Regions from separate parts of the Sporolactobacillus sp. KGMB 08714 genome, predicted to be linked through region 4. Evidence: predicted binding sites of a transcription regulator. Region 4 holds the regulator's gene; each other region holds the start of a gene.
What was found. Region 4 encodes LexA, which represses DNA repair genes until DNA is damaged. Its sites were predicted from a motif close to CGAACATATGTTCG; they were not measured.
Positions count from the first base shown of each region.

Region 1 (8,013 bases), on a different contig from region 4:
TAAGGCGCAATGTTTACTTTACAGATGACCTCCTGTTTTACATAATTTTGCACATCGGCGAATATGATTTTCAGCGAGGATGTGAAGACTTGATCGGGGCGGATGTTTTCCCGAAATCAGGGATTGAATGAAAAATGAAATTATGAAGTCTTTGAAATGGGCTTTTTCGATAGCCGTTATCACGCTGGTGTTAGCGGCTATTTTTTCAATTATTTCGACTGCTGTCCTGAACGGAGTCGGTGTGTTCAGCGGCATTTTGGTCGTGCTTGTCATTATCTTTATTCATCTTTTGTTTGATATAATCGGAGTGGCAGCAACGGCTGCAAGCGAAGTCCCGTTCCATGCGATGGCTTCGAAAAAAGTCAGGGGAGCGAAATACGCCGTGTGGCTGACCAAAAATGCCGATAGAGTCTCCAGTTTCTGCAACGATGTGATCGGTGATATTTGCGGCATCATCAGCGGAACGGCGGCAGCTGTCGTGGTGGTCGAACTGGTTGCCCTGTTCGCCAAGGAAAACGGGGGACTGATGGATTATGTCATGTCCGTTTTGGTTACCAGTTTAGTGGCGGCGCTTACAGTATATGTAAAAGCACTCGGAAAAACCTATGCGATCAATTACTCGGTTCAAATCATGTATCAAGTAGGTTATCTATTTTACTTTGCCGAGCACCGTCTTCATATTCCGATCCTGCGTATCCTCGATAAAAAAACGGACGGCAAAGCAAGAAAAAGAAAGGGAAAATAAGGTGTGTGATTAAAATGGATGTGACGTCGATAAAAAATCCGAAGTTTCTTAAAAAAATGTCTGTCGCGCAAATGAATAATCTGGCGCGCGATATTCGTTCTTTTTTAATCAAGAAACTGTCAAAAACGGGGGGGCATCTGGCACCGAATCTTGGAGTCGTTGAACTAACGCTGGCTCTGCACAAAGTGTTCAACAGCCCGAAAGACAAACTGATCTGGGATGTCGGGCACCAATCCTACGTTCACAAAATATTGACGGGAAGAGGGGATAAGTTCGACACGCTGAGGCAATATAAAGGCCTCTGCGGATTTCCCAAACGAAATGAGAGCGAGCACGATGTCTGGGAAACGGGGCACAGTTCGACGTCGCTTTCCGCAGCGCTCGGCATGGCGGTTGCCAGAGATCTGAAAAAGGAGCACTTCGATATCATTGCGATCATCGGCGACGGGGCGCTGACCGGCGGCATGGCGCTGGAAGCGCTGAATGATATCGGCCATCAAAAAAGGGATATGATTATTGTATTAAATGACAATGAAATGTCCATCGCTCCCAATGTCGGCGCCCTGCATAATATGCTGGACCGCATGAGATCCGCTCAAAAATACAACCGGGCAAAAGAAGATATCGAGTATTTGATGAAAAAAATACCGGCTTTCGGCGGAAAGCTTGCCTCTGTTGCTGAGAGAGTGAAGGACCGTCTGAAATATTTGCTTGTTTCCGGTGTTTTTTTTGAAGAACTCGGAATCACCTACATGGGTCCCGTCGACGGCCACAATATCAATGCGCTGATCGACAATTTGAATTTTGCTAAAAAAAGGAAAGGGCCGGTTCTGATCCACGTTCTGACACAGAAGGGAAAAGGGTATAAGCCGGCAGAAATGGATGCGGTCGGAACCTGGCACGGCCCGGGTCCTTATAAGATCGAATCGGGCGCCTTCATTAAACCCGTCACATCGGCACCATCCTACAGCAAGGTCGTCAACGATATGCTTCAGGATCTTGCACGGACGGATGACCGCATCATCGTTGTCACACCAGCAATGGTTGTCGGTTCGAAGCTGGAGGGATTTGCTAAAGAGTTCCCCGACCGGCTTTTTGATGTCGGAATTGCCGAACAGCATGCGGCAACATTTGCTGCCGGGCTGGCAACCCAGAACATGAAACCTGTGCTGTCCATTTATTCGACGTTCATGCAACGTGCCTATGATCAGATCATCCATGATATCTGCAGGCAGAATCTGAATGTTTTTATTGCCATTGACCGTGCCGGGCTGGTCGGCGCAGACGGAGAGACTCACCAGGGCGTATTTGATATCAGTTTTCTCCGCTGTCTGCCGAATATCGTGATTATGATGGGCAAAGATGAAAATGAGCTGCGCAATATGGTTTATACAGCCATTAAATATGACAAAGGGCCTGTGGCTGTCCGTTATCCGCGCGGAAACGGCCTCGGGGTTCTTATCGACGAAAAACCGTCGCAGATTCCGATCGGAAAGTGGGAACTGCTCAGAGAAGGGGCGGATGCCTGTATCCTGTCTTTCGGGCCGATGCTTCAGGTAGCGCTTGAGTCGGCCAAACACCTGCAGTCTGAAGGCATCCAGGTTGCAGTTGTCAACGCCCGTTTTCTTAAACCGCTGGACGGTGACATGCTGAATCGGCTGATGGAACGCGGGCTGCCGATTCTGACACTTGAGGAAAGCACCCTTGCCGGGGGATTCGGCTCAAGCATTATGGAGTTTTACCATGATCACGGCTGTCACGACGTGGCCATCAAGCGGATGGGAATACCCGACCGGTTTATTGAACACGGAAGTGTCAGGGAACTGCTTGAAGAACTCGGCCTGACAAGCGATCATGTCTGTACCGTTATAAAACAGATGATTAAGGAGCAAAAGGCCGACAGGCGCGGACAGCGGAGGATTTCATCATAATGAGGGAGAAAGAACGTGTGGATGTTCTGCTCGTCAAAAAAGGGCTGTTTGATTCCCGGGAGAAAGCGCAGCGCGCGGTAATGGCCGGGACGGTTTATATAGGCGATCAGCGTGTCGACAAGCCCGGCAGCAGGATTGACAGCGGAGTGTCTTTGAACATTAAGGGCGATCCGATGCCGTACGTCGGGCGCGGCGGATTTAAGCTGGAAAAGGCTTTGAACGTTTTTCCAATCAGCGTCGCCGGCAAACGGATGCTGGATATAGGAGCTTCGACAGGCGGGTTTACCGACTGTGCACTTCAGAACGGAGCGGCTAAAGTGTATGCCCTCGATGTCGGCTATAATCAGCTGGCATGGAAACTGCGGAACGATGCCCGCGTTGTCGTTATGGAGAGAACCAATTTCCGCTACTGTACACCCGAGGATTTTCCCGAAGGGACGCCCGACTTTGCGACGATTGATGTTTCTTTCATTTCTCTAAAAAAAATTCTTCCTCCGCTGAAAAGCATCGTGCTTCCCGGCAGCGATATTGTTGTGCTGATCAAGCCGCAGTTTGAAGCAGGGAGGAGCGAAGTCGGGAAAAAAGGCATTGTTCGCGATCCGGGCGTTCATGAGCATGTTTTGCGCGATCTTCTGCAATTTTCTCTGCAAACCGGATTCAGCGTTTTAGGGCTCGATTATTCGCCGATAACGGGAGGAGACGGAAATATTGAATTTCTTGCCCATCTGAACGCGGATCCGGGCAGTGCGGATAACAAACTATCCGTCTCTGTCCGGGAAATTGTCGTAGGCGCACATCGGGCATTTTCTAAATCTGATCGGTGAAAAAAAGAGCGGATAAACGGCTCTTTTTTTATAATTTAAATCTCATGTGATCGTTGACGAAAAAGCAAAAAGGGGAGAGAATAAATACAGAACCTACGTTCGATTGCCAGAAAGGAGTTTTTGCGATGCTTCTTGAACTGCAGATTCTGAACTTTGCGATCATCGAAAAGCTTAAAATCACATTTGAGAACGGTCTGACCGTTTTCACGGGGGAAACCGGCGCCGGAAAGTCGATCATTATCGACGCAATCGCTTTGCTTGCGGGCGGGCGGGGTTCTTCGGAATATGTCCGCCATGGAACAAAAAAAGCAGAAATTGAAGGTCTGTTTGAAATCAATGATCACCACGAAGTCCTGCAGCTTCTCGATAATTTGGGAATCGATAAAAATGAGGACATGATTATCCTAAAAAGAGAAATTTCCGAAAAGGGAAAAAGCATCTGCAGGGTAAACGGCAAATTAGTGACTCTTGCCTCTCTTCATGAAATCGGGCAGAAATTGATCGATATACACGGCCAGCACGAACATCAGCTTTTGCTGGATCCTGAACGCCATCTTCCGCTCATCGATCAATTCGGCGGCGACAGGATTGCCGGGCCGATGTCGGCCTATCGGGAAGAATATCGGAAGACGGCAGAACTGGCCGGGCAATGTGCCAAATTTAATAAAAACGAAAAGCAGATCGCACAGCGTGTCGATCTTCTTCAATTTCAGATAAAGGAAATCGGGAATGCACAGTTAAAACAGGACGAAGAAGCCCAGCTTCTCGAAGAAAAGCGAAAACTTGTTAATTTCGAAAAAGTTTTTCAGGCATTGAAAACGGGCTATGAAGCGCTGGACGGAGAAAACAAGGGCCTTGATTGGCTGAGACGTGCTGCAGGAGAGCTTCAGTCGGTTCAGGATCTGGACAAGGAGCTGAAAGAGTTTTATGAGTCGGTTTCCGGCAGTTATTACGTCATCGAGGAACAGGCCTCTTCGATACGGAATTATCTGGAAACAATGGAGTATACGCCCGATCGGCTCGACGATATCGAACTAAGGTTAAACGATATCCATCTGCTCAAGCGAAAATACGGGGCCAATATCAAGGAGATTCTCGATTATTATACGAAAATTGAAAAAGAATATGATGATCTGACTCATCGCGATGAAAAATATGACAAGCTTAATGAAGCATTTTCAGTTCATCTGGATAAATTAAGAAAGAAAGCGCTGACCGTATCCGCGGCCCGGAAAAAAACGATTGCGCAGCTGACGCGGTCCGTTAATCATGAGCTTAAAGATTTATATATGGAACACGCGCGATTCGATGTCCGCTTTGAGCAGCAGGATGCCTTGGATACGTTCGACAGCTATCAGGCGGACGGTATCGACAGAGCCGAATTTTATATCACGACAAATCCGGGGGAACCGCTCAAACCGCTCGCGAAAATTGCGTCAGGCGGAGAGCTTTCGCGGATTATGCTGGCGATTAAGTCAAACTTTAAGCAGGTCATCGGTTTAACGTCGATCATTTTTGACGAGGTCGATACCGGTGTCAGCGGCCGTGTCGCCCAGGCGATGGCGGAGAAAATTTTCAGCCTTTCAAAGTCATCTCAGGTTTTTTGTATTACCCACCTGCCGCAAATTGCCGCCATGGCCGACCAGCATTTGTATATTGCAAAACATGTAACCGAAAATAATCGGACGAAAACAACTGTAAAAAAGCTGAGCTCTCCGGAAAAAATCCGTGAGATCGGACGAATGATATCCGGTACGAAAGTGACGGATCTGACAAAAAAACATGCCGAGGAACTGCTTAAAATGGCTGAAAAAGTGAAAATTTAAGTTGGAACAGCTATCCTGTTATGGAATCAATACTTGAAGGCCGTGACTCATAAATCTTCTTCGCTCAGGTCATTTTAAATAATGCACTGCAAGAGAGGGGTGCGTATGGAGCGAGGAGAGTGAGTCATGAGACATAGAAAATGGTTCGGAATGCTGGCCGGATTTGTTCTTCTCTGTTTTCTGATCGGGCTGTGCGGCATCAGGTCCGATCGGCCGGTCGACAAATCCACCTTGGGAAAATTTTCTTTTCAGACGGGGACAGCGGACGTTAATGTCCGGCCGGCAGACGGGTCGCCGATGACTGCCGGCAATCAAAAATGGATAGCGGCTTCTGCGGATCGGGGCCCGGATTGGGAGCAAATTGAGCCAATATCCTTTTTCAATCGGCAATCTCCGAGAACGGATGCCCGGATTCGTCCGGATCTTCTCCTAGTACCCGGAGGGGAGTCCATTGGAGTAAAATTGAATACACGCGGGGTTCTGGTTGTCGGCTATCATCTTGTGGATAGTGCGGAAGGGCAGGCTTCGCCCGGTGAATCTGCCGGCATCCATATAGGGGATGTCATCACGAAAATAAACGGGAAGCAAATGGTCTCCATTCGCGATATCCGGCAGGTGATCACAGACTCCCGCGGAGGGACGCCCGTCAGGCTGACCGTCCTTCGTCAGCAGACGCTGCTCGATAAAAAGCTTGTTCCTGTCAGGGACAGAAATAATCTGCACTATCAGCTTGGCTTGTATATCCGTGATTCAGCATCAGGTATCGGTACGATGACTTTTTATGACCCGAAGACGTCTTCGTACGGTGCACTGGGGCATGTCATTTCCGACAGGGATACCGGACAGCCGATTCGGATCCGGGAAGGGAGTATCGTTCGTTCAACGGTCCAGGCGATTGAAAGGGGATCAGAGGGAAAACCGGGAGAAAAAATTGCTTATTTTCCGGATAATGCACTCAGCATCGGTTCTGTAGATAAAAACACGCCGTTTGGAATTTATGGCCACCTTCAGGGAAATTATGGAGCGCGTTCCGCAGGAGAACGGAAGGCTATTCCGATTGCACTGGCCGATCAGGTTAAAGAAGGGCCCGCCCAGATTCTGACCGTGCTCGACGGCAATAAGGTCCAGGCATTTGACATCAAAATTCTGAACTCGGTTCCGCAAAAATATCCGGCAACAAAGGGACTGGTTATTAAAATAACCGATCCGCGTCTATTGAAGGCCACGGGCGGTATTATCCAGGGAATGAGCGGCAGTCCGATCATACAGGACGGAAAACTGGTAGGTGCGGTAACTCATGTTTTCGTCAGTGATCCGACAAGCGGTTACGGTGTGCACATTGAATGGATGCTTCAGGAAGCGGGATTGGCTGCTTATCAAAAAAATCATTTAAAACAGGCAGCCGGTTAACAAAAAACGAAGATTTTATGATGTACAATCGGAAAAAATAGACCGATTTGAAAAATTGTCCGACAAAGTATTGTCGATATATGACGAATAAGGGCGAATAGCAAAGAAAAAAACGGAAAAATGAAAAAAATGCACGATAAAAATAGACGGTTTAAACCTAGAAATAAAAGGAAAAAATTCCTCCTTGTCGAAAAACTAATGGAGAATATATGACAAGGGGGATTACTTTTGCAGAAAATCAAGGTATGCCTGACTGACGATAATCAGGAACTAATACGATTGATCGACGATTATTTAACATCCCAGGATGACATTGAAGTGATCGGGACGGCGAAGAACGGTCAGGAATGCCTGGAGATGCTGAAAACTGTGACTCCGGATGTGCTCCTATTAGATATTATCATGCCTCATCTTGACGGCATTGGCGTATTGGAACAGATCCGTGCCAATCAGGCACTCCCCAAACCGAGCATCATCATGTTGACTGCGTTCGGACAGGAGGATGTTACTAAAAAGGCCGTAGAACTGGGTGTTTCTTATTTTATCTTGAAACCGTTTGATATGGCCAATTTAGCCAATAATATCCGACAGGTTGCAGGGAAGAAAGAGATGGACCCCGTATTCTCAGGCAGAATACCCGCCCCCTCAATTCCGAGCAGGCCTCACGATTTAAACGCAAGCATCACAAGCATCATTCATGAAATCGGCGTGCCCGCCCACATCAAAGGGTACATGTATCTCCGGGAAGCCATTTCCATGGTATACAACGACATAGAACTGCTCGGTTCGATAACGAAAGTGCTTTATCCCGACATTGCCAAAAAATACAAAACGACATCGAGCCGGGTAGAAAGGGCCATTCGCCACGCCATCGAAGTCGCATGGAGCCGCGGAAATGTAGAAGCCATTTCTTCTTTGTTCGGCTACACGATATCTATCTCCAAGGCAAAACCGACGAATTCGGAATTCATCGCCATGGTCGCAGATAAACTGCGTATCGAGAACCGGGCGGAAGAACGCGAGCACAGCGGCGCTTTTCACTGACAGTGAGGGATTCTGAAATTTGGGATTAGATGGATGCCGGACGAATAAACCAACAAACACGGATCATAAATCAATAAACTTAATTAATGATATTTAATAAATAGCCTGTCTTTATTAGCTGATGCAGTTAGTGAAGGGAGGCTGTTTTTATTTTACGGTTTTTAATTTACCATAAATTAGTAATGGATTATAATCAGATTAAAGGAGTTTGATCAAAATGGGGTTCCGCTATA
Region 1 covers NZ_JAUUBW010000001.1:317,376-325,388, forward strand. Annotated here, with positions in the region: gene Q6A92_RS01445 (hypothetical protein) at 128-745, shown strand; gene dxs (1-deoxy-D-xylulose-5-phosphate synthase) at 760-2,676, shown strand; gene Q6A92_RS01455 (TlyA family RNA methyltransferase) at 2,673-3,500, shown strand; gene recN (DNA repair protein RecN) at 3,626-5,326, shown strand; gene spoIVB (SpoIVB peptidase) at 5,453-6,736, shown strand; gene spo0A (sporulation transcription factor Spo0A) at 6,965-7,780, shown strand; gene Q6A92_RS01475 (DUF4236 domain-containing protein) at 7,998-8,013, shown strand, end outside.
Region 1: a site for LexA is predicted at 3,589-3,602, ahead of recN (DNA repair protein RecN). Genes of this name have one in related genera too.

Region 2 (8,013 bases), on a different contig from region 4:
TTTTCCCGATCAATTGTCCGGAGGCGAGCAGCAGCGCGTGTCGATTGCCCGTTCGATCTGCAACAGACCGCCGGTTCTGATTGCCGATGAACCGACGGGAAATCTTGATCCGGAGACGTCCTGGCAGATTATGGAGGTCTTTACGCGGATCAATGAACAGGGGACAACGGTCGTTATGGCGACGCATAACAAGGACATCGTGAATCGGGTCAGGCACAGAGTCATTGCGCTCGAAAGCGGCATGATTGTCCGGGATGAGCAGGAAGGTGAATACGGCTATGAAGCCTAGGACACTGAAGAGGCACATCAATGAAAGCTTTAAGAGCCTTGCCCGCAACGGCTGGATGACCTTCGCATCGGTGAGTGCGGTGACCGTGTCGCTCGTCCTGGTCGGATTGTTTCTCATGGTCATGTTTAATCTGAACAAAATCGCCGGAGATATCGAAAACGATGTACAGGTACGCGTCTACATCGACCAGTCCGCGACAGGCACGCAGCAGAATCAGCTGAAGAGCAATCTCAAGCAGGTCAAAAATGTCCAGTCGGTCACGTTTCAGTCAAAACAGCAGGGACTGAACAATCTGCTGCAGAGCATGGGCAGCGACAAATCGACTTTTCAGGATCTGCAGAAGCAGAATCCGCTGCCCAATGTTTTTATTCTGAAAACGAGCCGCCCGGAGCAGACCGTTCAGGTTGCACAGGAAGTCAGAAGCCTGCCGTATGTTTCCGATGTGCGCTACGGCAAGGGAACGGTTGAAAAGATGTTTCAGTTTGTCAGCATCGCGAGGAATGTCGGGATTGTTTTGATTATCGGGCTCCTGTTTACTTCCGTTTTTCTGATTGCCAATACGATCAAACTGACGATTGTGGCAAGGCGGCGCGAGATCGAAATCATGAAGCTCGTCGGTGCCACCAATGCCTTTGTCCGCTGGCCCTATTTTATTGAAGGACTGATTATGGGAATACTTGGTTCGATCATTCCGGTTATTCTTGTTATGATTGTTTATCATTTTGCCTATTATAATCTTGGAGGCAGCTTATCTCAAATGTTCATCAGGTTGATTCCTTATCAGACGATGACAAGCAATCTCAGCCTGCTGCTCATCGGGATCGGAGCGGCAATCGGCGTCTGGGGCAGCCTGAATTCGGTGCGCAAATTCCTCAAAGTCTGAACTAGGTGAAAGCCCGGAAGGCGTCGATGTTCTTTTTTGGACAAAAGGCCGCTGATGCTGTATGATCACGGTCGCTCAGGTTATTTATCGCCCGGATGATTCGGGCGGACTGGGCGACTGAGTTGGAGGAGGCAGTTTTTTATGAAAAAATTCAGCGGCAAAGTCGTCGCTTTGCTGATGGCGGTCTCGCTGATCGTCGGGGCGGCGGGGTCCTATGCGGTATTCAGTTTTATCAATAGAAACAACCCCGTTTCCGTTCCTGCATCGTCTGCTGTTTCCGGTTCTACTGCAGTTAGCAGTGAGGCATCGAAAGTGCAGGCGATTCATGATTTGATCGAAAAGGATTATTTTCAGAAAATAGACAGCCAGAAGCTGTATGACGGTGCAATTAACGGTATGATCCAGACACTCGGCGATCCCTTTTCGAGTTATATGAGCGCTCAGTCGGCTTCCGATTTCAACCAGTCTCTGTCTTCTTCTTTCCAGGGTATCGGTGCCGAAGTTCAGATGGTCGGCAACAAGATCAGCATCGTGTCGCCGATAAAGGGTTCTCCGGCCGAGAAAGCAGGACTCAGGCCGAATGACCAGATTGTCTCGATCAACGGCCGGTCTACCGACGGGATGGATGTCAATCAAGCCGTTGCCAAAATCCGCGGAAAAAAAGGGACGACGGTTAAGATCGGGATCAAGCGCAGCGGGGTCAGCAATGAACTGATGTTTTCGATCAAGCGCGACGTTATTCCGATTCAGACGGTCGACAGCCGGATGATCAAGCAGAACGGCCGGCCGATCGGATACATTGCGATCACTCAATTTAATGAGAATACGGATAAAGAATTTTCCAAGGCACTGACGTCGCTTCAGAATCAGAAGATGGAAGGGCTGATCATTGATGTCCGCGGCAATCCGGGCGGCTATCTTCAGGCGGTGGAGAAAATCGCCAATCTGCTGATTCCAGATAACAAGCCGGTCGTCCAGATCGAAGACCGTCAGGGTAAAAAACAGCCGTTCTATTCGACTCTTAAAACCAAAAAGAGTTATCCGATTGTCGGCCTGATCGACGGCGGCAGCGCCTCCGCCTCAGAGATTCTGGCCGGTGCGCTTCATGAAGCGGGCGGCTATCCGCTCGTCGGAGTCAAGTCGTTCGGCAAGGGAACGGTTCAACAGGGCATCGCGCTGTCCGATAACAGCGAACTGAAGCTGACCACCGATAAATGGCTGACTCCGGACGGAAACTGGATTCACAAAAAAGGCATTCAGCCGACCGTCGCAGTTCAGCAGCCGGCCTATTTCTTTGCCAGCCCGCTGACATTGAAAAACGGACAGACGCTGAAGTATGATCAGACGGGGACGTCTGTTGCCGACGCGCAGCAGATGCTTGTCGGCGCCGGTTTCGATCCGAAACGGACGGACGGTTATTTCAGCACCAATACGGAACTGGCCGTGAAAGCTTTCCAGCAATCGGCGGGGCTGCCTGTCACGGGCACGATTGATCAGAAAACCGCGGATGCGCTGCAAGCAAAAACACTGGCCGCGATTACGAACCCGAAAAATGATCTCCAGCTTAACGCGGCGATTCAGGAAATCGAAAAGGCCGTTAAGTGAACGGGAAAACGGATAGAACGCGTTCAGAAAAATCATTCGAATAGGAAAGAGGCAGGATATTTATGTTTTTTTTGTGAATATCCTGCTTCTTCTTTTTTGGCTGATCCTGCTTTCGACTCATTTTTAAGCCGGCTGACACAGGGGAGAAAGTCCCGGGGTTTCGTCCCTGTCTTGTATTCACCTGTTTTTGCCACAGAATTTATTTCCGAAAGGAAGGAAGTTTAGTTCACAGATCATATGCAATTGCTGTATTCTTAACATATCGGGAATTTCTATTTGATCGTTTTGGGGGAATTGCGGATGGGTGACGTCATACGTTCGATACTTCTGGGGATTGCTTCGTTTTTCTATAATCCCGTATTTTATTTACTGGTTCTGGGCCTGTTCCTGTTCAGCATTCAGCGGGTCAAGCGGGAACGGCTTTCGTTTCATATTAAGGCTTACGGGATGTTCAACACGGTATTTGCGAGCGTGGCGCCGAGCCTGATCATGGGGGCGTTCGGTTCAGCGTTGCTGCTCCTGTCCGGGACCGCTCTGCCGGCGGGAGTGATCGTGCTGCTCTCGTGTGCCTATCTTTTGATTATGCTGACCACTCAGCTCCGCTTTCTTTCGCCCGCAATCGCGGGCGGGGCGGCAATGATCGTAGCTTATTGGCTCCCCAATATCAGAACACCCTATCCGCTTGTTAACGGGTGGATTGACGACATCCGCGGCGTCGACTTTTTTTCCTTCGGCATTTTTCTTGTTACGGGGCTCCTGATTGAGTGCCTGCTCGTGTACGGCTGGGGCGCGCGGCAGACTTCGCCCCGTCTGATCGACAGCCGGCGCGGAAGCAAGGTCGGCGCCCATGAAGCGAGCGCACTGTGGATTGTTCCGCTGTTTTTTCTTGTCCCTTCCGCAGGTCCGGTCGGATCGATCGGGCTGTGGCCGTTTGTATCCGGCTCCGGGCATTCGTTCGGCTTCGCGCTATTTCCGCTTGGTGTCGGAATCGCTCAGCTGATCACGCATACGCTCCCGAAACGGGCCGTCCGCACCACCGGCCATTGGCTTCTTGTGAATTTTTTTGTCACCGGACTCTTTGTCGGCCTTTCTTATCTGTTTCACCTTCCGCTTCTTGCCGTTATCGGAGGCGCTCTGGCCCTGATCGGCCGGCTTGCCCTGATCGGATATCATCATTATCTGCGGGAGAAACGGCCGTTCTATTTTATCAGGCCGACAAAAGGTATCCGCGTGGTCGGCGTTATTCCGAACTCGCTCGGCGACAGGATGGGCATCAGGCTGGGGGAGGAGATCCTTCGTGTGAACGATCAGGACGTTGTCGGCGAATATGATTTTTACGAAGCGCTGCAGCAACGGGCCGCTTACTGCAAACTGGAGGTGATCGACCGCTTCGGGGAACCGCGTTTCGCCAAGGGGCCGATCCATCAGGATGACGGACACCGAATCGGACTGCTTTTTCTTGAAGCCGAGGAATGGCTGGATAATAGAAAGACAAAAGCGTGACCGAAGCATCGAATACTATTTTTGGAACAGGATCCGGCAGCGGAGGCCGCCCGTATCGATTTCCAGCTTTTCAGAAAAAAGTATGGAATTCGGCTTTGAGAGGTGCGCTGCCCGCAGGTTCTGAAAGCGAGATCCGAGGCGGCCGTCCCGTGCCCGGATGTTCCAATTTTTTAATGTTACTGTCAGATCGAAGGCACTGTAAAAAAAATTCGAACGACAAAAGAGTTATCATTGATGAATTTTCTTTTATTGTGCTATTCTTGATTTAAGTAGCCTACTAAATTAAGAGAAGGGAGCCAAAATATAACAGATGAAATCAACCGGAATTGTACGAAAAGTCGACGAGCTCGGCCGTGTTGTGATACCAATCGAGCTGAGAAGAACAATGAATATAAAAGAAGGCGATCCGCTGGAAATTTTCACCGAGGATGATCGCATTATTTTTAAAAAGTATGTTCCGAGCATGGCCTGCTTGATCACAAACGAAGTATCGCCCGACAATCTTGTTCTGGCGAATGGCAAACTGATTCTGAGCCGAAAAGCTGCCAAGGCCGTTGTCCAGGAAATTGAAAAATATATCGGTGCGGATGCAAAGTCCGATTCCTGATTTTGATAACGGCCGGAACGTTTCCATGCGATGTATGGAGACGTTTTATTTGTCTATGAAAATAATTTTAGAATATCTGTTCGTATCATTTGCCTTTTATAAAGTGTCCTGTGGTATACTTTGAGTAACGATTCATGCCAATTGGAGGGCAGACGAATGGATTTTCAGCTTGTATCAGATTACAAACCGCAGGGAGATCAGCCCGCGGCGATTCGCGAGCTGGTGGAAGGAATCAGGCACGGGAAAAAGCATCAGACTCTGCTCGGAGCAACCGGAACAGGCAAGACGTTTACCATGTCCAATGTGATTGCCGAGGTCAAGAAGCCGACGCTGGTCATCGCCCACAATAAGACGCTTGCCGGCCAGCTTTACAGCGAGTTTAAAGATTTTTTTCCGAATAATGCGGTCGAGTATTTTGTCAGCTATTACGATTACTATCAGCCGGAAGCGTATATTCCGCAGACGGATACCTATATAGAAAAGGATTCAAGCATTAATGACGAAATCGATAAACTGCGGCACTCGGCTACCAGCTCTCTGTTCGAAAGACGCGATGTCATTATCGTAGCGAGCGTTTCGTGCATTTACGGGCTGGGTTCTCCTGAAGAATACAGTTCGCTTGTTGTTTCGCTGAGGCCCGGGATGGAAAAAGACCGCGACGCGATGCTGCGCGAACTGGTCAATATCCAGTACACGCGCAATGACATCAATTTCAGCCGCGGAACGTTCCGGGTGCATGGGGACGTTGTCGAAATTTTTCCGGCCTCGCGGGACGATCACTGTATCCGCGTTGAATTTTTCGGCGATGAAATCGAGCGCCTGACCGAGATGGATCCGGTGACGGGGGAAATTGTCGGCGAGCGGGAACATGTCGCCATCTACCCTGCGTCCCACTTTGTTACGGGACAGGAGAAAATGAAACGCGCCATTACGAATATTCAGGATGAACTGGAGGAAAGACTGAAGGAGCTGCGCGACAACGGAAAACTGCTGGAAGCACAGCGCCTTGAGCAGCGGACACGCTATGATCTGGAGATGATGGAGGAAGTCGGATTCTGTTCCGGCATCGAAAACTATTCCCGTCATCTGACGTTTAGAAAAGCAGGCGAAGCACCTTATACGCTGATGGATTATTTTCCGGAAGACTTTCTGATTATGGTGGATGAATCCCATGCCACGCTGCCTCAGGTCAGGGCGATGTACAATGGCGATCAAGCACGGAAAAATGTGCTTGTGGAGCATGGATTCCGCCTGCCCTCGGCCAAGGACAACCGTCCGTTAAAATTCGAGGAGTTTGAGGAGAAGGTGAACCAGATCGTCTATGTCTCGGCAACGCCGGCCGACTACGAACTGGAGCACTCGGGAAAACCGATTGAGCAGATTATCCGTCCGACCGGGCTGCTGGACCCGAAAGTCGAAGTGCGGCCGATCAAGGGGCAGATCGACGACCTGCTTGATGAGATCAATCTTCGTGTGAAACATGGGGAGCGTGTGCTGGTCACAACGCTGACGAAGAAGATGGCCGAAAATCTGACCGATTATCTGAAAGGAATGGGTGTCAAGGTACGCTATCTGCATTCGGAAGTCAAGACACTGGATCGGATCGAAATCATCCGCGACCTGCGCCGCGGCGAATTCGATGTACTGGTCGGCATCAACCTGCTTAGAGAGGGCCTGGATATTCCTGAGGTTTCGCTGGTTGCGATACTGGATGCGGACAAGGAGGGTTTCCTGAGGTCCGAACGCTCGCTGATTCAGACGATCGGACGTGCGGCGCGCAATGCGGAAGGCAAGGTGATCCTCTATGCGGACCGCATCACCGATTCGATGCGGACGGCAATGGATGAAACCGCGCGCCGGCGCAAAATTCAGGCGGCGTTTAACCAAGTTCACCACATTACTCCTCAAACCATCAAAAAGGCGATACCGGAACTGATCCAGGCAACCTATTCCGTGGAGAGCGGCAACGGCAGCGGAAAGAAGAAAAAACGGAAACTGACGAAGTCCGAGCGTAAGAAAACAATCGTCAGCATGGAACAGGAAATGAAAAAAGCGGCAAAAACACTCGACTTCGAGCGAGCTGCCGAACTGAGGGATATTATCTACGAACTGAAGGCGGAGGGATAACGGGCCTATGGTGTTGGAAAATATTGTTGTTAAGGGCGCACGCGAACACAATCTGAAAAATGTCAATGTGACGATCCCGCGGGATAAGATGGTCGTCATTACCGGCCTGTCCGGTTCCGGGAAGTCCTCGCTCGCCTTCGACACGATCTATGCCGAAGGGCAGCGGCGCTATGTGGAATCGCTGTCCGCATACGCCCGCCAGTTCCTTGGCCAGACGAATAAGCCGGATGTCGACGCAATTGAAGGGCTGTCGCCGGCCATTTCGATTGATCAGAAGACAACCAGCCATAATCCCCGGTCGACGGTCGGAACGGTCACCGAGATTTATGATTATCTGCGCCTGCTGTTCGCACGCGTCGGCCACCCGTTCTGCCCGAATCACGGGATTGAGATTACCTCGCAGACAATTGAACAGATGGCGGACCGGGTGCTCGCTTATCCGGAACGGACGAAACTGCAGATTCTGGCGCCGATTGTATCCGGAAGGAAGGGGACCCAGGCCAAAGTCTTCGAGGAGATTAAGAAAAAAGGGTATGTCCGCGTCCGTGTGGACGGCGAGATGCGTGAAGTAGCTGATGAAATAAAACTGGAAAAAAATAAAAAGCACAACGTCGACGTCGTGATTGACCGGATCATTCTCAAACCGGGGATCGAAGGGCGGCTGTCCGATTCGCTCGAAGCGGCGACCGGGTTATCGGGCGGCCGGGTTGTCGTCGATATCATCGGCGGAGAAGAGCTGCTTTTTTCCGAACAGCATTCCTGTCCGTACTGCGGCTTTTCCATCGGCGAGATGGAGCCGAGACTGTTTTCGTTTAACAGTCCATTCGGGGCTTGTCCCGACTGTGACGGCCTCGGCTCAAGAATGGAAGTGGATCCGGATCTGGTGATACCGGATCCGGACAAGTCGCTGTCGGACGGCGCCATCGCGGCGTGGGAACCGACGAGCTCGCAGTACTATCCTCAGCTGCTGCGGGCCGCCTGTTCCCATTTCGGGATCGA
Region 2 covers NZ_JAUUBW010000073.1:97,058-105,070, forward strand. Annotated here, with positions in the region: gene ftsE (cell division ATP-binding protein FtsE) at 1-289, shown strand, start outside; gene ftsX (permease-like cell division protein FtsX) at 279-1,172, shown strand; gene Q6A92_RS19215 (S41 family peptidase) at 1,314-2,777, shown strand; gene Q6A92_RS19220 (PDZ domain-containing protein) at 3,078-4,280, shown strand; gene Q6A92_RS19225 (AbrB/MazE/SpoVT family DNA-binding domain-containing protein) at 4,591-4,887, shown strand; gene uvrB (excinuclease ABC subunit UvrB) at 5,044-7,014, shown strand; gene uvrA (excinuclease ABC subunit UvrA) at 7,022-8,013, shown strand, end outside.
Region 2: a site for LexA is predicted at 4,957-4,970, ahead of uvrB (excinuclease ABC subunit UvrB). Genes of this name have one in related genera too.

Region 3 (8,013 bases), on a different contig from region 4:
GTTACAATCCATGGTCTTTCAAAAGAAACACTAGCTGCGCTGAGTATGCGGGCCAGCCATAATCATATGTCTCAGCAGGAATATTTGCGTCGCCTAATTGTCTTGAATTTGACCCAGCCGGAAATCACTGACTTGCTGGAAAGGATGGAAGAGACAATGAAAATTTGTGCCATGGCCATTCGTGAAAATACGGAAGTTATGGGCGGCCTAGTAAAAGAAGAAAGGGAGGGTTTGTTGAGATGATCGCTCAGAAAATTAGTTTTAAAGAGTCTGGTGAGAAGGGATGGGGAATTGATTATTTATCGGCTCAGCGTGAACGCTATCTTGCTGAAGGCATGCCCGCGGATATGATCGATAGTCAATCAAAATTAATTGAAATAATTTTAGGAGAACATGAGTATTTGCTGAGAGAAAGAGATGAACTCATCGATCAGACAACAGAAATTCTGAATGGTGCTCAGAGAATTTTAGAAGACATTTCTTCAGATATGAAAGAAGACGTGAATGGGTTAATTGAAAGCAGCGGGGTGAGTCAATGATCCGAAAAAACATTCGACTGAAAGAAGAAAAGGAATCCAGGTACGGCCTCGCCTATCTTGAGGCGCAGCAGGAGCGCCTTGGCGGCAAGAGCCTGTCCGACACGATTGAGAAAGTGCTTGCGGAGCATGACCGCCTGCGCGCCCAGGTTGCATCTCGGGACGAGCTGATTGAAAAAGTCTATGCGCGGTTTAAAACGGATCTGGATGTACTGCGCATCCGGAGCGGATATGTCGATAAGAATGTCCGAGTTTTATTGGAGCTCTGGAACAGTCAACTGATGAGTCAGAGGCCGAAAAATGGAAAAGAAACCTTTATTCCAACGACGATGTTTAAGTCGTCGATTTTACAGCAGGCGACGGATACCGTGTCCAACGTCATCACGGAGCAGCAGATCAGGATGAAGGAGCGTGCGGAGAAAAAGAAGCAGCGTGAGGCCGCCCAGAAAGCGGCTGAATCGTGACCCGTCCGGGTATCGTCCTTGTCTCCAAATTTGTCCAGGCCGGGTCGGCGAAATTTAAAAATTATGTCGACTATGTGGACCGGAGCGAGGCCGTGCGTAATGATCATTTCAAACAGTTTAACGCTCTTTCATACGACGGCTATAACAACTACATGGGAAATCCAATAAAATCCGAGGGCATATTTACCGCAGAAAAAGATGCGTTAAATTTTAAAGAAAAGCAGGCGATCAAAAAGCTGTTTGAGACGGCGCAGGAAAATGGATCGTGCATGTGGCAGGACGTGATCAGTTTTGACAACGCCTGGCTCGCGGCGAACGGTTTTTATAATCCGCAAACGGGCTGGTTGAATAAAGGCGCGCTTCAGCGGTCGATACGTTCGGGGATGCGAGCGATGATGCATGCGGAGGGACTTGAAGTTTCCGCGATTTGGACGGCGTCGATCCATTACAACACGGGTAATATCCATGTACACGTGGCGATGGTGGAACCGCAGCCGACGCGGGCAAAACAGGTTTTTAAAGATAAAGAAACCGGAGAGATGTATGAAGCGCGCCGCGGTTCCCGGAAGAAGTCGACGCTCGACAAAATGAAAAGCACGGTGGCCAACGCGCTCCTGAATCGCGACCGGGAGCTTTCACGGATTTCCGAACTCATTCATCAGCGCCTGGCGCCGTCGAAAGTCGCGCTCAACTTTGCTTATGATCGCGAAAGCCTGCAGCTGTTTAATCAGATTTATGCTCAGCTGCCGAGCGACATGCGGCTCTGGAAATATAATAACAACGCGATGAACAGTATTCGTCCGCTGATTGATGAGGCCACGAAAAACTATCTGGAACATGAGCATCCAGAAGAGATGAAGCAGCTGGACGAGGCGCTGAAAAGTGAGATGAATTACCGAAAATCACTGTATGGCGACGGGCCGAAGGAAACGGAACGCTATAAAGATTATTACGACAACAAGCAGCATGAATTGTATGGCAAGCTGGGGAATGCTCTGCTCCACGAAATGAAAAACATTCGTAAAGAGGAACGCGCCCGGAAGAATGAAGAATGGCAGCAGCGCGTGAAGAACGGCGGCTACGCTTCGGGATCTTCTTATTCTTCCCCCAGGAGTATTTCCCGGCGTGATCTGCGCCGTTTGCGGCGGGCGCTGGATAACGAACTGCAGAGTAAGAAGAACCGGCGTAAGTATGAAGAAATGCAGTGGGAAATGGAACAGCACCGGTAAAAAAATAAATGATTAAGCAAAGAGACGGGCCTTGCGCCGGTCTCTTTTCGCGTTAAAAAAGGGGAGTGAATGTCATGACGCTGCTGGATAAGGAAACGATTCAACGCGCCCAGAATGTCGACATCGTCGACTTCTGTGCGCAAAATGGCTATCCGTTAAGCCAAGTTAGCCAGCGTTACTATAAGGGCGTTGAGCACGACAGCCTGGTCATTGACCGATCGAAGAATACGTACGAATGGTACTCTACCGGGCAGTATGGCAACGCGATTAATTTTGTACAGACGTTTATGGGGAGGGATTTTCGGCACGCGGTCCAGGACCTGCTCGCTGACGGCTATGTCGCGGTCAATGTGAAGAAAGCAGCGGCCGAACCGCAACCGTTCCGCTATGCGATCCTTCATGACCAGACGACAGAAGCGGTCGAACATTATCTGTGCGACGTCCGCGGCATTGATCGGCGAATCGTTCAGACGCTGATCCAGAAAAATATGTTGAAACAGGATGTGCGACAAAATGCCGTTTTTGTCTGGGGGCTTGCCGGTCAGCGGGTCGGCGCAGAGCTGCAAGGGACACAAGCGTTTGACGATGGCCGTTTTGGCCACCGCACCACTTTTAAACAAATTTGCGCGAATTCTGAGCCGAACTATGGCTTTAATCTGTCGATTGGATCGCCGAAACGTCTCTATGTTTTTGAGGCACCAATTGATCTGCTCTCATACTGGTCGCTGCATAAGGAATTAAACGATTGTCGGCTGGTTTCCATGGACGGGCTCAAACCACTGACGGTCGAGAAGATGATCCAAAACACTGGCCAGCTCTACGGAATGTATCCGACTAATGTGCAGATCGGCGTTGATAATGATCGCGCTGGCCAGGCTTTCTTTGATCGGCTATCCAAAAAAATTATGGCGACACCGGATGGCGAACGCATTACCTTTCATTCGCTGATTCCCTTTGATAAACACTTGCCGAAGGCGAATCTCCCGGTTTATCAAGAAACAGCCAAGCGGCACGGGATTGATTGGCAATGGATTGCCGCGATCCATAAGGTGGAGACTAACCTGTCTCGCACGAACGAGCTGGTCAATGGCTTTAATTATGAGGCCTTCTTTGGCCGGGATTTACCTAAGAATCATCATCCAGAATCAATCGATTTGGAGAAGGCCTGCGAGCGCTGCGCGCAGCATTTGGAGCGCTATACGTCGGAGGGTCAGACCAATATCACCGATGCTCTCATTAACACGAAGCTGCCATTTGAGGATAAGCGAGGTTTTGAGAGGAAGGTGAAATCCGTATATAATTGGTATCTCGGCGGCGACTTTCAGACTGATGACCATCCGTCCGGACTGCCGGGAAAGGACTGGAATGATGCGCTGTTTCTGCAGAATAATGGAAACGCGCGTGAACAGGATTATCCCTACAAACGTGAAAGGCCGGTAACGGCACGAAAAACAGTCAGCCGAATGCGGGCCTGAATTATGGTCATCAGGGAAGGTCTTCCTATGAACTTTCTAAGCACCCTATTCGTCAGCGGAAAGTGGATAAAAACAAGGGTTAGAAGGGGAGAGACGAGTGGCCGGATAGCCACTTGTCTCTCTCCTTTTTTTATTGTATTTCCATCTGATCTAAATTTTTCTTTAATCCAGGTCTCCCGTACCCCCGGTCACGCCGAGGATATCAGCAAAGTTGATCATCCATTTCAGACCAAAAGCATCATGGCAGATCAAACGTCTTGTCATCGCGTCCAGTTTGGCAGGGTAAACAACCTTGTCCTTGATAAACCCATTTTTATAATACCGTAGCTGCACCGGTTGCCGATCTTTAATTGCTGCCTGTATTCTTTGCTCAATCGCTTCCATTTCCTGTTCATCTAAGGTCGGACGAATGATTTTTCTTTTTTCTACGTCATATTGCTTCAACGCAGCTACATGTTCAGGGAGCACCATTCTTGATGACTCCCAACGCACATTAGCCCCTTTTGTCAGCTTGTTCGCTTTCATTTAAAGTGTCCTCCGATCTTTCTGGCCCGATTTATCCACTGTCCACCGGGAAGTAAAGATGAACCGTGAAAAAGAGCTGGTTTTCCATATTTTGCATAAATGGCATCAACCGCGGCACTGAGTTGTTTTTTTTCTTCAACTTTTCCAAAGAGATCCAGCTGATAAGGAGATACCGATCGAAGATCAGAAAGAGTCACGGAGACGCCGCGCACAGGTTCACGATCCCAATTTTCGGTCAATAATTTACATGCGGCTTGAAAGATGTCCATTCCGAAATCTGTTGCTGAGGTGAGCTTGATCTGCCTGTAAAAACCTGTGTGGCGATCATATTCGCCGGTAATGCCAGTGGATACGACGTCACCCTGGTAACCCTTTGTCCGGGCGCGATAAGCGACTTCTTCGCTGAGCTCTAGCAACACAATGCGGATGCTTTTTTCATCTTTATAGTCATATGGCAACGTCATATGATGGCCGATTGCTTTTTGTTCACGAAACGTGCCAGGCGTAACGGGAGAATAGTCGATGCCCTGTGCGGTCATCCATAGGAGTGTTCCATTTATGCCCCAGCGTTTCTCTAATAAACTTATCGGATAATTTGCCAGGCCTTTAATCGTTCGGATTCCCATCAAAAGAAGGTTTTTCTCCATCCGTGTACCCACGCTAAACAGAGACTTAATCGGGAGTGGCCAGAGATATTGTTGTATATTTTCATGAGTCAGTTCGAAAATTCCTGATTTATTTTTCTTGGCGAAATTATCGCAGGCCATTTTGGCCATCACCTTGTTCGGACCGATGCCAACACGTGCATAGATACCGATCTCATGCCAGATTTTCAGCTGGATCTTTCGGGCGATTTCGCGTGGACGACCGAACAAATGCTGACTGCCCGTGACATCCATAAATTGCTCATCGACGGAATAAGGTTCGACGAGTTCTGTAAAAGTTTCGAGGATTCCCGTTATTTTTATTGAGATGTCAAGGTAGTGCTGCATGCGTGGAATTCGAATGACAGCCATTGGGCACTTTTTCCGAGCCTCCCACAATCCTTCTCCCGTTTTGACGCCGTAACTCTTTGCCATTGGGCAGGCTGCTAATACAATGCCGCTGCGCTGCTTGGGATCACCGGCGACAATAACCGGCCGATCTTTCAGCTCAGGGAGATCAGCTTTTTCGCAAGAGGCATAAAAAGTCTGCATATCCACAAGAAAAATGACTTTTTGTTTGGTCATCCATCTTTTGCTCCTTATCACGCATCATTGGCCCTATTATATGCGAATGTACGTTCCTCATTCAATGGAAAAAGAAAACATTTGTTCTTCAATATAAATTATATACAGACCGAAACGCTTGTTGAGAAGTATTTTGGTGACTTTTTGTACGTCTAAAATTTTTCCACCGAGGCCCTATAGGTAGACTTGTCCTACCAAAACTTTTGAATTAATTAAAGTCTAATGGGATGAAGCGTAGATAGTTGTAATCATCTTTATATAGGTTAATGTAGGATGGGTTTAAAAATATTGTCGAATAATTTTTTTAAATGATAATAGTCACACGTATTGAAATATTGTGTTAAATATCTTAGAATAAAGGCGTTTTCAAAATACATTTTATGGGAGGTATAAGAATGTCTGCTCAATCAAATACTCTTTCCCTGGATTCTCTGTTAAATGAAGTGGCCAATGAGATTACTGATAAGGAAGTTAACGAAGCAAAAGAAATGAATAAAACAATCAGGAGAAACGTCAACATCTTCCGTATGTTTGCCGCTGAACCAGAAAGCAAATAAATATGAGAAGTATCATGGTAACTTCAAATTTATCATGATACTTTTTTATTTTAGAACCTCCTTTCTTTATCAATTTTGGAATAAGCTCGGATACTTTGTGATGTCCCCTAATTACAGCTGTATAAACGCGACCTCGCGATCAGTAGACTCGGGTCACGACCAAAAGCTGCTTCATCTTGCTTCCGATAAGTTGGGCCAACCGCTACACCCGATTATGCGTCAGGATAAAAAAGTAAAATGACTACAGGAGAAAAAAGCCTAACGATTGGAACCATTCCAATGAACAACTAGATGATATTACGCAGTACCCGTGAACAGAAATTACTATTAAGTTCAAAACTTATTATACGAGGAGGAACGTTAATGCTAAACTTACTTGGATTGAGACAAAATTTGAAGATAATTCAAGTGTTATCAAAATCATACTGTACCGAGCAAGACTTAATTAACTATCAAGGATTAAAGAAGGGGTACAAGAACTTTTTGAGAGAAATTCAACCTGATGTGCCTCACTCAAAAACAAACGAGATTAATTTTGTAGAGAGTAACGAATTAACTCGATCATTCGTGAGTATATTTGGATCTAAAAGTCTCCTAGATGATGTGGATTATGATCTAGGTAATAGCCAGATTGAATCTAATTATAAAAAAAACTTCGCTTTAAAAAAAACTCGTTCAGCAATGATTGAACTGGGAGAAAAATACGAATCCTTTAAATGGTTATTTAATCTTGCTATGGATTCTGTGTTCTACGCTCCATCCCAAATGGCAAAAGGCGGTACAACAAGTGATGCAGTTGGTGTGTTATGGGTGAATCCATCAGACAATTGGAATAAAATAGATTACTATGAATTGTTGATTCATGAGTTATGCCATACAATGATTTTCCTATACGAATGGCAATGTGGTATTTTCTCAAATAAAAACAGGTTAACTGATTCAGAGACATTTGCAATGTCCGCTATTAGAGGGAAAAGAAGACCTCTTGATAAAGCATATCATAGTGCAATAGTTGCCACAGAAATACTAATGTTTCGAAAAAATATAATTAGAGATGAGGTACAACATGTACTTCATCCAGAGACACACGAACTTATTTCTATGACTTTAGTCTCGCTGAAATCTGTAAAAAACATAGGCATTGAAAAAAAGATGTTGAATGAACGAGCGATAGAAATGCTGGATATTTGTTTATCAAAGTTAAAATTAATGGAGGGTGAGATAAGCCATGTACATTCTCACCAAAAGTGAAATTCTGAAAAATATTTATACTTTTTCTTATCCATATTTAGATAAAGATAAAAAATTAACTATACCTGATTTGAAAAAGGGATTTGAAAATTTTCTTTCTGAAGCAAACCAAGTCACATCAACTTCGACAGACTTGGAACTTCTCACTTCAGGAAAGAGGTGGGAACAATTAGTCCATAAATTTAAACTTGATCAATGCGGGCAACCAAAGGCTCAAAAAATGGATTTATTTTGTCTGAAAGTAAACTCAGCATTAAACTATTTAAAAAATAACGATCCCGAATACTATGAAATATTTAGTGTTGTGGTAAAAACTATTTTTATTACTGATTCAGTTTCAATTCCAGGATCATCGTCTAGTCCCAATACCCTTGGTGCTATTTGGATACAGCCAAATAATAATTGGACAACGCTTGATATTATTGAATCTTTAGTTCATGAGTTTACGCACAATGTTCTATACTTAGATGAAAATAGGTTTGGACATTATGTTCAACCAGAAAAATTAAATCAAAAGCAATACTGGTTACCTTCTGCGATAAGAAATACAAAAAGGCCATTAGATGGAGTGGCACATAGTATCTTGGTTGCCACTGAAATTCTTAATTTACGCAAAAAATGGAACTATTCTTTGGATAATAATTCTGTCCATGGAGAAAATAGCTTTTTATTACGCAAGGGGTTATACTCCCTAACTATGATTAACAGCCAAGGGGCAATCCAGGATATTCTTGGAGATCGTATGAA
Region 3 covers NZ_JAUUBW010000074.1:44,439-52,451, forward strand. Annotated here, with positions in the region: gene Q6A92_RS19710 (hypothetical protein) at 1-243, shown strand, start outside; gene Q6A92_RS19715 (hypothetical protein) at 240-539, shown strand; gene Q6A92_RS19720 (hypothetical protein) at 536-1,000, shown strand; gene mobP2 (MobP2 family relaxase) at 997-2,229, shown strand; gene Q6A92_RS19730 (DUF3991 and TOPRIM domain-containing protein) at 2,304-3,704, shown strand; gene Q6A92_RS19735 (YolD-like family protein) at 3,867-4,229, opposite strand; gene Q6A92_RS19740 (DNA polymerase IV) at 4,226-5,458, opposite strand; gene Q6A92_RS19745 (hypothetical protein) at 5,854-6,015, shown strand; gene Q6A92_RS19750 (aKG-HExxH-type peptide beta-hydroxylase) at 6,379-7,266, shown strand; gene Q6A92_RS19755 (aKG-HExxH-type peptide beta-hydroxylase) at 7,244-8,013, shown strand, end outside.
Region 3: a site for LexA is predicted at 5,502-5,515, ahead of Q6A92_RS19740 (DNA polymerase IV). Genes of this name have one in related genera too.

Region 4 (8,013 bases):
GCCCATTTGGGTCATCATCACGCGAAGCATCTGTTCGTTGATCGGCGGATTCTTCTTCAAATAGCTCAGCATGTATCTCCGGGCAATGAAAAAGCCGAGAACCAATCCGGCGGCCAGGCAGACAGCGCCCACTAGTATGTATAGCCACAGCATGTGCCCTGTTTCCTCCTTGTGTCAAATATCCATACCTCAGTGTACACTATCGCGTGAAATCAGGTCAACCTTACTTTGGAGGAAATCTGCATTTTTTATAGGATTGAGCCAGGCGCATTGTCTCGCTTGGAAATTCACCGCCAAAAAATGTCCGTCCAGCTTCCGCAAAATTTCAAAAAAAGTCACTTCCATGTCTGAGGTTCCTTGCGACGTCATTTTCAGTTCCCGGCCCTGAAGTTCCAGTGTGGCCTCGCTAAACGGTCTTTTGCTTTTCAAATAATGAATCGGATCTTCATATGTATAGTCCGTCATGAGTTTGCAAGCCGTTTGCAGCAGCGTTTTGAACTTGCCGGCATCCAGTTGATGAGAAACAAAACGAATCTGTCTGTACAACACTTCCTTCATATGCTTATCCCGTGCAGAACGGAAATCCTTAAATAATTGAAACAGCTTTTCTTCCTGACCGAAATAATGTTTTGCGATATTGTCTTTAATCAGGTAAATGTGGTAACTGCGCATTCGCCCTCCTCCTCATGCAGTATGTCTGCCTCTGTCCTGAGGAAAAAAACGATCAGACATCATCAAAGTAGTTGATGCGGTTTTAATCCGCACTATAAAAATTATATCGGAACATGATACCGTCAATTTTAGCCGTTGTTGCTGCCTTACTGCCTGAAAACGCGAATTGGAATCGGCATTCTGCCGGATATCAATGAATGGAAGCAAAAAAAAAGAAAGCTCTTTTCCTTTATTCAGTGAATAGAAGCTTTCTTCTGAAGGAGGATGAAAATTAACCCGTCAGCGAAAAGGCAAGGTTAAATCGCCGAAGGGAAACAAACATATTTTAATCGGGATTTCACAGCTTTGGATCGGCATGCGAAAGCTCGCGATTAAACAAAATTAAGAAGAATATCTCTCGTTGTTGTATCATTACAATGATTAATATTTCCTCTTGTTATATAACAGTATAGCACAAATAATGTATCTTGCAAGCGATAAGACAGCATCTTCGTAAATTTAATAAAACCGGTGCGAAACGGCAAGGCGCGGCGGAGAACGCTAAACCGTCCGCAGAAACACCCGGATTATTTCCGGACAGGTATGATTAATTTCTGGTCCGGCTGGATAAAATTGCGGTCAATTCCGTTCTCCCTTTCAATCCAATTGACAAAGGCTTCCTCTGAAAGTCCGGAATTGCTGCTGTGATAACGTTGAGCCAGAGACCAAAGCGTATCCCCTTTTTCGACAGCTATTGTCTTATAATCATTGCCGTCTGCGGCCACACGATTTGTCAGCGTAAAAAAAAGGATGATAGTCAGAACAATAAATAAAATAACGAAAGATGTACCTTTCAGCTTACGATTCAAGTGCTCATTCATCTGCAGCCCCTCCAATAAATGATTGAGAATATGTATTCCCGAGAATGTTTGTTCGCTACCAATGATTATATAGCGAACATCCGTTTGCGTCAATGATTCGAACGGATGTTTGCATTGCAAAAAATGGCATGATATAATGGGCTTAAGAAGAAGAAAAAGGAGCAGGCAGATGAAACTCTCAAGTCGACAGCAATCAATACTCGATTATATTAAGCATGAAGTGGCGACCAAGGGCTATCCTCCGTCGGTTCGTGAAATCTGCGATGCGGTCGGATTGGCTTCAAGTTCAACCGTTCACGGTCATCTGGAACGGCTTGAAAAAAAAGGATTGATTCGGCGCGATCCGACGAAACCGCGTGCCATTGAAATTCTCGATCATGATGGCGATATATTCAGTGAAAAAGCGGTTGCTGTGCCGGTGATCGGCAAGGTAACGGCCGGTCAGCCGATCAGCGCTGTGGAGAATATCGAGGAGTACTTTCCCGTACCCAGATCTATGGTTGACGAGGAAAATGTCTTTATACTCAATGTATCGGGAGAAAGCATGATCAACGCCGGTATTCTGGACGGCGACAAAGTGATTGTCCGCCAGCAGAGAACCGCAGAAAACGGCGAAATTGTCGTGGCAATGACCGATGAAAATGAAGCGACTGTCAAAAGATTTTTCAAAGAAAAAGACCACATCCGCCTTCAGCCCGAAAATCCGGCCATGGCACCCATACTGTTAGACAACTGTATAATACTCGGAAAGGTAATCGGCGTATTCCGTACAATAAACTGATTGCCGCGGCAAGCGATACGTGCGCTTTTCCTTTCTCCGGAATATGCAAAAAGCCGGGGCGGACATCATGGATGCTGATGGCTGCTCCGGCTTAAAATATTTTTGTTTCGGTCGCCTTTCATTCTTTGAATTCAGAGAAGAGCCGCTTGATTTTCAATAGTTTTTCTGCCGTAAAGATCCACTCTTCCCGATCTAATTCCTGACTGATCATCTGATAAAGATCGTTCTGGTTCAGACAGATCAAAGGCCACTCTTTTTCGGAAAAATTCTCTGCTTTTGCGTGATCGGCCGAATCGTCCATAAAGTAGAGGACGGGAACGATACGCTCTGCATTCACCTGACGATTGCCAAGATAGGCCCGGAATTCCGGGACAGCCTGCATGATCGGTGCAGCCAGATCGGAATAACAGTCAATCGTTATTCTCAGAAAGTCCTGATTGCCGTCTCTCTGTTTCCTGTCTCCGGACATAACCAGCGTTTCTTCAGAACCATTTGCAAGGCTCGGAATGTTTTCCTTGATCAGCCGTTCAAAACCCTGGGCATGTTCCGGGCTTATCCCATGGAATACTTTTCCTTTGTACTTTCTTGTATCAAGTAAATACAGCCCTGTCGGCAGCAGCAGAATGATATCCGCTCTGGAAAAATCACTCCCGCCGGCTCGGGCCGGAACGATGATATTTCCTGCAAACGCCATTTGCCGGGCCGAAATCCGTTTGGATTGGACAAGAATTTTCCTGATTGCCGTTAGATTCTGATAAACGGCAAATGTCTTTTCGGATCTCTGTGTTCCCCGTAAATAAGCAATTAATTCTTCATAGCGTCCCAGTTTTTTTTCGTAAGATTCCTCAATACCGGCAATCGTGGCGCTATTTTCGGTCATAATATGCTTAATCTTAGTTTCCGACTCCTCTTTAATCCGGTTTTCCGTCTCACTGATCGTCGCCGAAGTCTCATTTTGGCTTTGCTCGATCTGTTCCTCGGCCCGACTTTTTATTTTTTGCTGCTTCTGGAATAAAAAATAAATGATCCCGATCAGGATTAGAATAATTGCCAGGTAAATAACATGTACCACCGTGTAGCCCTCCCTTGTTTCAAAACGATACATATATTTTTTCGTCCGCTGTCCCTGCGCTTTTGTCCCTCGGCCAATGAATGTACAGAGTCTGCAAAGTCGGGTAAAATAGAGAAAAGAGAAATGGAGGGATCAGCATGAATGATTGGATCAAAAAGGGTTTCTTTATCGGTCTCGGCGCAACAGTTGCAAGTAAGGAAAAAGCAGATAAATTTTTCAATGATCTGTCAAAAAGCGGCGGCGCGGCAGCGGAAGAAGCAAAATCTTTTCTCGACGCTCTGAATGATAAAGGAAAATCTAAAAAAGAACAATGGCAGAATGACATCCGTCAGGACATTAAGGACACTCTGATCGATTTGGGATTCGTTACCTCTGAGGAGTACAACAAGCTGGCCGAAAGAGTTGAAGCGCTGGAAGCCGGATTATCGAAGGATCAAAACGGAACGGATGAACAGAGCACGGAAAAATAACGGGTTGTCGGTCAGGTGAAATGAATGTTTGGAAAACGCATACGCCATATCAAACGTTATCGAGAAATCGTAACCGTCCTTGTCAAATACGGATTCGGGTATATTGTTAAAGATGTCGGACTGTTTCATCTGCTCTCGCTCCCGAAACAGATCGTGTCCGATTTTTCCGGAACTAATGATTCAAAACCGGTCGGCCGGAAAATCCGCCTGATGCTCGAAGAACTCGGGCCGACCTTCATTAAGCTCGGCCAGCTGCTCAGCCTGAGGTCGGATCTCATACCCGAACAGATCGCTAACGAGCTGCGCGAATTGCAGGACAGCGTGACGCCGATCGATCCGGCAGTCATTAAGTCTGTCATCCGGCAGGAACTGGGTGCGCCGGTCGGCGATATCTTTGCTGATTTTGATGAACAATGCCTGGCGGCGGCATCGATCGCTCAGGCACACCGCGCCGTTCTGAAGACGGGTGAAGAAGTCGTGATCAAGGTCCGCCGTCCCGATATTGAAACCGTGGTTTCAACCGACATAGAGATTCTCTGGGATCTGGCTGCACTTGTGGAAAAACGCTATTCCTGGGCAAAAAAATTTCAGATAAGCGATATTGTCGAAGAATTTTCCCTTGCCATCCGCAATGAAATGGATTATTTCAGAGAAGGCAGAAATACTGAAAAGCTCTATAATTATTTCGCTTCCAATGAAAACATTATCATCCCGAAAGTGTATTGGGACTATTCAACTAACAAGCTGCTCACCCTTGAGTATATCAACGGTGCAAAATATGCCGACCTGATTGCTTCAGTCCCTGAAGGCATCGATAAAAAAATCATTTCAGAACGACTGGTGCGCTCATTTCTCGATCAGGCGCTGGTTGTCGGCGTTTTTCATGGTGATCCTCATCCCGGCAACCTTTTTTTCTTTCCGGGGAATAAGATCGGCTATATCGATTTCGGACAGGTCGGCACATTAAATGAAGAAATGAAACATAATTTTGCCAGCCTGATTATCGGGCTGATGAGGGGAGACATAGATCTGCTGTTCCGCACGATCTTCCTGATGTCCTCAATGCCTGAAGACCTGGATGAAAGACTTTTTAAGGCCGACCTTGAGTTAATGCGCGACAAATACTATGAGCTTCCTTTCAAAGAAATCCATATTGGAAAGGTCATTCAGGATATTTTCGAAACCACCAAAAAACATCATATCAGCATTCCGAAGGACTATACACTTCTCGGCAAAGCACTGATCACCCTTGAAGGCCTTATTACGCGCCTTGATAATCAAATCAGCATACTGGAACTTGCGGAACCTTATGGGCAGAAGCTTTTGCTGAACCGCTACAATCCTGAGCGGGTGGCAAAGAAAACTTTAAAAAGCGTTTATGAAGCACTGGAAAACAGTGCACAGATCCCCTCTCTTTTAAAGAAAACATTGACACATTTGTACAAAGGAAAAACGCATGTCGAAATGGAACTGCCCCACCTGGATCTTCTGCTTTCCAGGCTTGACCGCGTGGCCAATCGCATTTCCTTCAGTATCATGCTTCTGGCATTCAGCATTATCCTCGGCGCAATGATTATCGGAGAAACGTTCGGCGCCCACCCTTTGTTTACAAACATTCCGCTTCTTGACATCGCCGTCATGATTGTCGCTCTGATGTTTCTTCTCGTCCTGCTCGCAATTTTCAGGTCCGGGCGCTTCTAAAGCTACTGCATGTTGTACTGACGGCATGGCGTATAAAAGGTTGTTCTTTTTCAACCTGCCTTTTTTATATTTTCGTGACGGTCTGATGAAAAATCCGTCGCCCGACGAGAGGATCCATTTCAGAAACAAAATGATTGAGTTCTCGTTGTGCGGCAAAAATATGCTCCGGACTGTCTTCCCCGTACATATGAAGCAAACGGCCGAATTCTTCTGAAATCCGTCTCATTTTTGTCTTATCGATTTCGCGTCCGGCCAGGAACATCGTAGCCAGACGCTCCTTCTCCGGCCGAAGCACATGCCATTTTTCACCCGGTTCATTGGAGAACATACGGCAAGTCATCGGTCCTCCCGCATCCACCAATGCGACCAGCACATCCTGTTTTTCATACGGCACCGCCCTTACAAACCGTTCGAGTACATGGATCTGTGATTCATTGAACGACCAGGCACGATCCTGATAAGGAAAAACTTTCCTAAGGCTTTTCAGCGCCGCCGCACTCCCCGTACAGGCGAGGATCTGTCGACCGGAAAGGCGGATTATGCCGGGCTTTTCGCCGGGAATCATCGCCGGTTGTCCATTTTCATTTAAATTGACCAGGCGGCCGTCGCTCACGGCAGACGCCATTTTATCGGTAGCAATAATCGATACAAAACTCATGAATTTTCTCCTTTTTTCCAGAACAATTAAATGATATATCCTCTATTATAACGGGACAGGCAGATTCATGCGACAGCGGAAACGGATCCCCTGTGTTTCAGGCAAAAATACGATTCTTCTTTGTAAATTAATTTTGATAAAAAACGACGCGATTGAGCAAAAGCATTTCTTTTTTAAACAAAAAGTCATAGAATAGACTCATAAGGTTCACTGGATTGTCAAATATATATAAAAAAAAAGCCCGGAACGATGGTGAACCTATGTTTCAGGCTAGCTATAAACCTTCTGGAGGAGGAATTTAATATGGGAAAGATCAAGGCAAGTGAAGCAGTTGTCAAACTGTTTGAAAACTGGGGGATTGATCACATTTACGGGATCCCCGGCGATTCAATCGACACAATGGTCGAAGCGCTTAGAAAAAAAGAAAGTAAAATTAAATTTTATCAGGTCCGTCATGAAGAGGTAGCCTCACTGGCCGCCGCAGCCTACGCAAAATTAACCGGAAAAATCGGTGTTTGCCTGGCTATCGGCGGACCGGGCGCCATCCACTTGTTAAACGGCATGTACGATGCGAAAATGGATCATGTTCCTATGCTTGTGCTTGTCGGGCACATTCCGTCCAGACTGACGGGAACCGATTATTTTCAGGAAGTCAATACCGTTGAACTGTTTAAGGATGTTGCCGTTTATAATAAAGAAATCACCAGCGCGGAAAGTTTTCCGGCCGTTGTCAATCAAGCCATTCGCACGGCTTATCAGGAACGCGGCGTTGCCGTTCTGTCGATTCCGGATGATATCCCGCTCGGTGTGATTTCCGAGAACGCACCGCAAATGTCGACGGTTTTTGAAAAAAAGATTCCGGGTCTCATTGAAGATGACCTGAGCGACGCCGTCGCTTTAATCAATAATGCCAGCAACCCGGTTATTCTTGCGGGTGTCGGAGCGAAAGGCGCTAAAAAGGAACTGAGGGCATTCGCCGAACGGATTTCAGCTCCTGTTGCGGTGACCCTCCCCGGCAAGGGCGCACTTCCGGATGAACATCCGAATTTTCTTGGAAATATTGGCAAAATAGGTACGAAACCGGCTTATGAAGCCATGAAAAGTTCAGATCTGCTGATTATGGTCGGTACCGATTACCCATATATAGCCTATCTTCCCGAAGGTGCCAAATGTATCCAGATCGATATCGATCCGGTGCATATAGGCAAACGTTATTCGGTAACAGTCGGTATTGTGGGCGACGCCGCTCAGGCTCTGGCTTATCTGACCGAACACACGACACCGGTGCCGGAACGTCCTTTTCTGAACACATGCCAGGAAAAAATGGCTGTTTGGTGGAAATGGATGAATGAGGATAAAGCGAATACGACGACCCCGATTGCTCCGCAGGCTGTTATGAAGGCTATCCAGTCCATTGCCGAAGACGATGCGATTTTTTCAGCCGATGTCGGTACGGCAACCGTTTGGTCTACACGTTATCTGCATGTGACGAACCAGGATTTCATTATCTCGGCATGGCTCGGCACGATGGGCTGCGGGCTTCCGGGAGCGATGGCTGCAAAGCAGGCTTTTCCGAATCGCCAGGCTATCGCGATCTGCGGCGACGGGGCTTTTTCAATGGTTATGCAGGACTTCGTTACCGCCGTCAAATATAAGTGGCCGATCCTTGTTGTTGTGCTGAACAATAAGGAGCTTTCCTTTATTAAGTATGAACAGCAGTCGGCGGGCCAGTTAAATTATGGAATAGGGCTTCAGGACATCGATTATGCAAAATTTGCCGAAGCCTGCGGCGGAAAAGG
Region 4 covers NZ_JAUUBW010000034.1:104,910-112,922, reverse strand. Annotated here, with positions in the region: gene Q6A92_RS14670 (YneF family protein) at 1-153, opposite strand, end outside; gene sirA (sporulation inhibitor of replication protein SirA) at 190-672, opposite strand; gene yneA (cell division suppressor protein YneA) at 1,239-1,532, opposite strand; gene lexA (transcriptional repressor LexA) at 1,702-2,313, shown strand; gene Q6A92_RS14650 (hypothetical protein) at 2,432-3,385, opposite strand; gene Q6A92_RS14645 (phasin family protein) at 3,523-3,855, shown strand; gene Q6A92_RS14640 (ABC1 kinase family protein) at 3,880-5,556, shown strand; gene Q6A92_RS14635 (hypothetical protein) at 5,621-6,214, opposite strand; gene Q6A92_RS14630 (pyruvate oxidase) at 6,518-8,013, shown strand, end outside.